Regions from separate parts of the Pseudomonas migulae genome, predicted to be linked through region 3. Evidence: predicted binding sites of a transcription regulator. Region 3 holds the regulator's gene; each other region holds the start of a gene.
The links. Region 3 encodes sigma-54, which starts transcription at its own class of promoters, with help from an activator protein. Its sites were predicted from a motif close to ANTGGCATNNANNTTGCTNT; they were not measured.

Region 1: a site for sigma-54 is predicted at 1,301-1,320, ahead of J2Y86_RS13480 (pilin). Genes of this name have one in related genera too.
Region 2: a site for sigma-54 is predicted at 939-958, ahead of glnA (glutamate--ammonia ligase). Genes of this name have one in related genera too.

Annotation. Positions count from the first base shown of each region.
Region 1 covers NZ_JALJWR010000001.1:2,944,408-2,946,679, forward strand. Annotated here, with positions in the region: gene J2Y86_RS13475 (BON domain-containing protein) at 157-510, opposite strand; gene J2Y86_RS13480 (pilin) at 838-1,254, opposite strand; gene pilB (type IV-A pilus assembly ATPase PilB) at 1,480-2,272, shown strand, end outside.
Region 2 covers NZ_JALJWR010000001.1:4,238,043-4,240,314, reverse strand. Annotated here, with positions in the region: gene thiI (tRNA uracil 4-sulfurtransferase ThiI) at 1-724, opposite strand, end outside; gene glnA (glutamate--ammonia ligase) at 1,053-2,272, shown strand, end outside.
Region 3 covers NZ_JALJWR010000001.1:4,841,033-4,843,304, reverse strand. Annotated here, with positions in the region: gene lptB (LPS export ABC transporter ATP-binding protein) at 1-514, shown strand, start outside; gene J2Y86_RS22160 (RNA polymerase factor sigma-54) at 699-2,192, shown strand; gene hpf (ribosome hibernation-promoting factor, HPF/YfiA family) at 2,267-2,272, shown strand, end outside.

The sequences.
Region 1 (2,272 bases), 1.9 Mb from region 3:
TTGCGGTACCCACAATAGAACAGGCCCCAAACACGAATGTCCGGGGCCTGTAATGGCCACATCCTTGTGGCCGTCGCATGAACTCTCAAGTGGCGGTAGACGTATGACTTGGCTCGTCTACCGCGTCTTCTCCCGGTTCAGGCGAGAAGTCTTGCCTTACTCGGCTTTCAGGCCGTCAGCGGAGACCGCTTTGACGCCTTTGATGTTCTTGGCGATTTTCACCGCAACTTCTTTTTGGGAGTCAGTCACGGCAGTGGTGGACGACAGGGAAACAACACCTTTGTTGGTTTCAACCTTGATGTCGGTACCAGGAATGCCTTTTTCGGTCACCAGGTCAGCTTTGACTTTGGTGGTGATCCAGGTGTCGGAGGTAGCTTCCTTGGCTTCTGTCACTTCACCCGCAGCCAGAACCATTGGAGCCTGGGTCGCTTGTGTTTGAGCGAATGCAGCGTTGGCCATGGTCAGGGTCAGCGCGGTAGCAGTAGCGGCAGCGATAGCGAACTTCTTCATACGAGTAACTCCTGTTTTTTCATAAAGTCTGCTGCGTGTCTTGTCAGCAGGGTTACTGGGTATATTGCGAACGCTGTGCCAAGTTTAAGACAGACAACAAATCGTTATAAATCAATAAGATACAGAAATGGCAAATTTTCGGAATCATGCAAATTGCATGACTTTGAATTTATGTACATGCAAGTTGCGGGTTTTGGCGTGGGCCTAAGGCCATGAATTTGCGGGGTTTTCTAATTCTTGCTGAGCATCGCGGCAAACTTGACGTTTTTCCCAAAAAAAATGCCCCATCTGACGATGAGGCATTCTTCTATTTACCCGTCTGCAGCATTACGTTGCAGAAGCTGTGCAACCAGGCGGTGCGTAATCGGCAGTGACGCCGGTGGCGCATGACCAGCCCGTCGTAGCACTGCGCGTCAGCGTAATGGTTTTACCTGCTACAGGAGCGGGTGCCTTCTGCAGTGTGCAGACGATGGTTCCAGCGCCCGAAGCAACCGTACCGGTGACAGCGATTGCACAGTTCTGCGTAGTCGTACCGGCGCCTGCCAGTGTGGTGGGTTCTAAAGTGCCGGCATTCATCAGATCTTCAAACGAAACCTTCAAGGCTGCAATCTCCGCCAACCCCGCCGTCACTTTCGCGCGGGCCTGATATTTCGAGTAAGCCGGCAATGCAAACGTCGCCAGAATCCCGATGATCGCCACCACGATCAGCAGCTCGATCAGCGTAAAACCTTTTTGAGTATTCATAGACAAGCTCCATGCATGAGTCGAAATCTCATGATCTGAATTAGCCGCAGCACAGCCCGTGCCAATCCGTTAATCCCCTGTTAACGGGGCGCGAGAACAACACGGCGCTTTTGCCAGTACCCAAGGTCCGCACTAACTGACACTTTTTGTCACCAGAGCAGCGCTGGTTTGGCTCCATCGGTTGACTAGGCTATAAGTCATGAACTGTCTGCGTCCGGTATTCCAATGAATGACATCGCCCTTAGCGGTCTGGCCAAGCAATTGGTCCTGGCCGAACTGCTCACTGACAAAAGCGCGCAACAGGCGTATCAGCAAGCCCAACGCCAGAAACTCTCCCTGGTCAGTTATCTGGTGCAGAACAAACTGGTGAAGAGCCGTCAGGTCGCCGAGATTGCCTCGGAGCATTTCGGGATGGCCCTGCTGGACCTCCACTCCCTGGACAAAGAGTCCCAACCCAAAGGACTGGTCAGCGAAAAACTGGTTCGCCAGCACCACGCCCTGCCCCTCTGGCGGCGCGGCAACAAGTTGTTCGTCGGGGTTTCCGACCCGACCAATCACCAGGCCATCAACGATATCCAGTTCAGCACCGGGCTGAACACCGAAGCCATTCTGGTGGAGGACGACAAGCTCAGCGACGCCATCGAGAAATTTTTCGACAGCCATAGTACTGGCCTCGAAGACATGGCCGACGTCGACCTCGATGGCGTCGACATCGAGTCGATGGATGACCGCAACCAGGACGCCATCGCCGGGCAAGACGCCGACGACGCGCCGGTGGTGCGCTTTGTCCACAAGATGTTGCTCGACGCGATCAAGAGCGGCTCCTCCGACCTGCACTTCGAACCCTATGAGAAAACCTACCGCGTGCGGATGCGCACGGACGGCATGTTGCGTGAAGTCGCCAAGCCACCGATTCAACTGGCCAGCCGCATCGCTGCGCGCCTGAAAGTCATGGCCAGCCTCGACATTTCCGAGCGGCGCAAACCCCAGGACGGGCGGATCAAGATGCGCCTGTCCA
Region 2 (2,272 bases), 600 kb from region 3:
CAAATAACACGCGTTGGGAGCTGCCGTACTTCTTCCAGATGAAGTGCGCGACTTCCATGACGCCCAGTTCATGGGCCCGCCCGCCCAGATTGAAGAAGCAGAAATGGCTCATCAGGCCGCGGCGCATGATCTGGTAGGCAGCAACAGTGGAATCGAAGCCGCCGGACATCAGCACAAGTGTCTGTTCCAGTGCACCCAGCGGATATCCGCCGATGCTGTTGTGCTGGCTGTGGATCACGAACAACCGTTTGTCGCGAATTTCGAGGCGAACTTCGATTTCCGGCTCTTTCAGCGAGATTCCGGCGGCGCCGCACTGACGACGCAGTTGGCTGCCGACGTATTTCTCGACATCCATCGAACTGAATTCATGCTTGCCGGCGCGTTTGCAGCGCACCGAAAAAATCTTCCCGGCCAGCGAATCACCGAAATGCAGCTTGCACTTGGCGACGATGTCATCGAAGTCGCCCAACGGGTATTCGTCGACCTGCAGGAAATGCGCGATACCCGGCATGCAGCTCAGGCGCTCGGTCATGTCCTTCAGGACTTTGGGCTCAGTGACGCGGGTTTCAAGCTCGAGATTGTCCCACACACCGTTCACCACCACGGCCGGGTCCAGGTCACGGAGCACGGTGCGGATGTTTTTGGCCAACTGGCGGATGAAACGCATCCGTACCGGGCGGCTCTTGATGGTGATCTCGGGGAAGACTTTTACGATTAGTTTCATGAAAACAGCGCGCGCTGGGCCAGCCGAAAAAGGGGGGCGCGGATTATAGCGGAAATTGCTCAAGGTTTAACCAGTTAATGTGCAGAAGGTTTTGCACGCACCAAAACAGGTCATTTACGGGTTTTAACGCAACATTGTAGGGCGATGTTTTGTCCGGAAATGCGATTTGTGCCTTTATAAGCGTGATATTGGGGCAAAAAACCCATGCTGGGGCACTGGCATGCAATTTGCTCCCTTGTGAGGCAGGTTGCCTTGGCAGAGTATTCGCGCCGGCATCACAAACATTAAAGGGCAACCACTACCAGCCCTAATCCACCCGGAGGACACTATGTCGAAGTCGGTTCAACTCATCAAAGATCATGACGTCAAGTGGATTGATCTGCGCTTCACGGACACCAAAGGCACTCAGCACCACGTGACCATGCCGGCTCGCGACGCGCTGGATGAAGCTTTCTTCGAAGAAGGCAAAATGTTCGACGGTTCCTCCATCGCTGGCTGGAAAGGCATCGAAGCCTCCGACATGATCCTGATGCCGGACGACAGCACTGCCGTTCTCGACCCGTTCACCGAAGAGCCGACCCTGATCCTGGTTTGCGACGTGATCGAGCCTTCGACCATGCAAGGCTACGACCGTGACCCACGTGCGATCGCCAAGCGTGCCGAGGAATACCTGAAGTCGACCGGTATCGGCGACACCGTATTTGTTGGTCCGGAACCAGAATTCTTCATCTTCGACGAAGTGAAGTTCAAGTCCGACATCTCGGGCTCGATGTTCAAGATCTTCTCCGAACAAGGTTCGTGGATGTCCGACCAGGACGTGGAAGGCGGCAACCGTGGCCACCGTCCAGGCGTCAAAGGCGGCTACTTCCCTGTTCCGCCGTTCGACCACGACCACGAAATCCGTACCTCCATGTGCAACGCCATGGAAGAAATGGGTCTGGTCATCGAAGTTCACCACCACGAAGTGGCGACTGCCGGTCAGAACGAAATCGGTGTGAAGTTCAACACCCTGGTAGCCAAGGCTGACGAAGTTCAGACCCTGAAGTACTGCGTACACAACGTTGCTGACGCATACGGCCGCACCGCGACCTTCATGCCTAAGCCTCTGTACGGCGACAACGGTTCGGGTATGCACGTTCACCTGTCCATCGCCAAAGATGGCAAGAACACCTTCGCTGGCGAAGGCTATGCCGGCCTGTCCGACACCGCTCTGTACTTCATCGGCGGCATCATCAAGCACGGTAAGGCCCTGAACGGCTTCACCAACCCGTCGACCAACTCCTACAAGCGTCTGGTCCCAGGCTTCGAAGCTCCAGTGATGCTGGCCTACTCGGCTCGCAACCGTTCCGCTTCGATCCGTATTCCTTACGTGTCCAGCCCTCGCGCTCGCCGTATCGAAGCCCGCTTCCCGGATCCAGCAGCCAACCCGTACCTGGGCTTTGCTGCACTGTTGATGGCTGGCCTGGACGGCATCCAGAACAAGATCCACCCTGGCGACGCAGCTGACAAAAACCTGTACGACCTGCCGCCTGAAGAGGCGAAAGAGAT
Region 3 (2,272 bases):
GATGCACGGTCGTGCGAAGGCGGGTATCGGCTATCTTCCGCAAGAAGCGTCGATCTTCCGCAAACTCTCGGTCGCCGATAACATCATGGCCATCCTCGAGACGCGCAAGGAACTCGACAAGGCCGATCGTCGCAAAGAGCTGGAAAGCCTGCTGCAGGAATTCCACATCAGCCACATCCGGGACAACCTCGGCATGAGCCTGTCCGGTGGTGAACGCCGCCGCGTGGAAATCGCCCGCGCTCTGGCGACCAACCCGAAATTCATCCTCCTCGACGAACCCTTCGCCGGTGTGGACCCGATTTCCGTGGGCGACATCAAGCAGATCATCTACCACCTCAAGGCCAAGGGCATTGGCGTGCTGATCACTGACCACAACGTCCGTGAAACACTGGACATCTGCGAAACCGCCTACATCGTCAACGATGGCCAGCTGATCGCCGAAGGTGACTCTGCCACCATCCTGGCCAACGACCTGGTCAAGGAAGTGTATCTGGGCCACGAGTTCCGCCTGTAAGCGCTGAGGTGTCTGGCTGGTTGTCCGAGCGCTCGCCGCGATAAAAAATCAATACTTTTTTATTGTTACAGCGCTCTAGGCAAACGCTGCAGTTTCGGGCATATAATTTGCTTATGTTTGGCGCTTCGGCGCCCTGTAGTGGATGGCGCATGTGCGCCGGCGAATAAGGTGTTAAGCCCCTGCCATGAAACCATCGCTAGTCTTGAGAATGGGCCAGCAGCTGACGATGACACCGCAGCTGCAACAGGCCATCCGCCTGCTCCAATTGTCGACCCTGGACCTGCAACAGGAAATCCAGGAAGCCCTGGAGTCCAATCCGATGCTCGAACGCCAGGAAGAAGGCGACGACTTCGATAACGCCGACCCCTTGGCCGACAAAGCCGAACAGCAACCCAACGCCGATGTTTCGGAACCCTCCTACCAGGAAACCGCCCCGACGGTGGACAACCTCGACGAGGGCGACTGGAACGAGCGCATTCCCAACGAACTGCCCGTCGACACTGCCTGGGAAGACGTCTATCAGACCAGCGCCAGCAGCCTGCCGAGCAACGATGACGACGAGTGGGATTTCACCACCCGCACATCGGCCGGTGAAAGCCTGCAGAGCCATCTGCTGTGGCAACTGAACCTGGCGCCGATGTCCGACACCGATCGCCTGATCGCCGTGACCCTGATCGATTGCATCAACAATCAGGGCTACCTGGACGAAACCCTCGAGGAAATCCTCGAAGCCTTCGACCCGGAACTCGACATCGAACTGGACGAGATCGAAGCCGTCCTGCACCGCATCCAGCAGTTCGAACCGGCCGGCATCGGCGCCCGCAACCTCGGTGAATGCCTGCTGCTGCAATTGCGCCAGCTGCCCGCCAAGACACCCTGGCTGGCCGAGGCCAAGCGCCTGGTCACCGACTATATCGATTTGCTCGGCAGCCGCGACTACAGCCAGCTGATGCGCCGCATGAAGCTCAAGGAAGATGAACTGCGCCAGGTCATTGAACTGGTCCAGAGCCTCAACCCGCGTCCTGGCTCGCAGATCGAGTCCAGTGAAGCCGAATACGTCGTTCCCGACGTGATCGTGCGCAAGGACAACGAGCGCTGGCTGGTAGAACTGAACCAGGAATCGGTACCGCGGCTGCGGGTCAACGCCCAGTACGCCGGTTTTGTGCGCCGCGCCGACACCAGCGCCGACAACACCTTCATGCGCAATCAGCTACAAGAAGCCCGCTGGTTCATCAAGAGCCTGCAGAGCCGTAACGAAACGCTGATGAAAGTTGCCACCCAGATCGTCGAGCATCAACGCGGTTTTCTGGAATACGGCGACGAAGCGATGAAACCGCTGGTACTGCATGACATCGCTGAAGCGGTGGGCATGCACGAATCGACGATTTCCCGGGTGACCACGCAAAAATTCATGCATACCCCTCGGGGCATATATGAGCTGAAATACTTTTTCTCCAGCCATGTCAGCACCTCCGAAGGCGGCGAATGCTCGTCCACGGCGATCCGCGCGATCATCAAAAAACTGGTTGCGGCGGAAAATCAGAAAAAGCCGTTGAGTGACAGCAAGATCGCTGGTTTACTGGAGGCACAAGGCATTCAGGTGGCTCGCCGCACCGTCGCCAAGTACCGCGAATCCCTCGGGATCGCGCCTTCGAGCGAACGCAAGCGGTTGATGTAGAGCCACGCCACAGCGTTCCAGTGGTAGATCATCTGATCTACCGCTTTATGCACTGGCAACGAAGGAGAAGCTGTATGCAA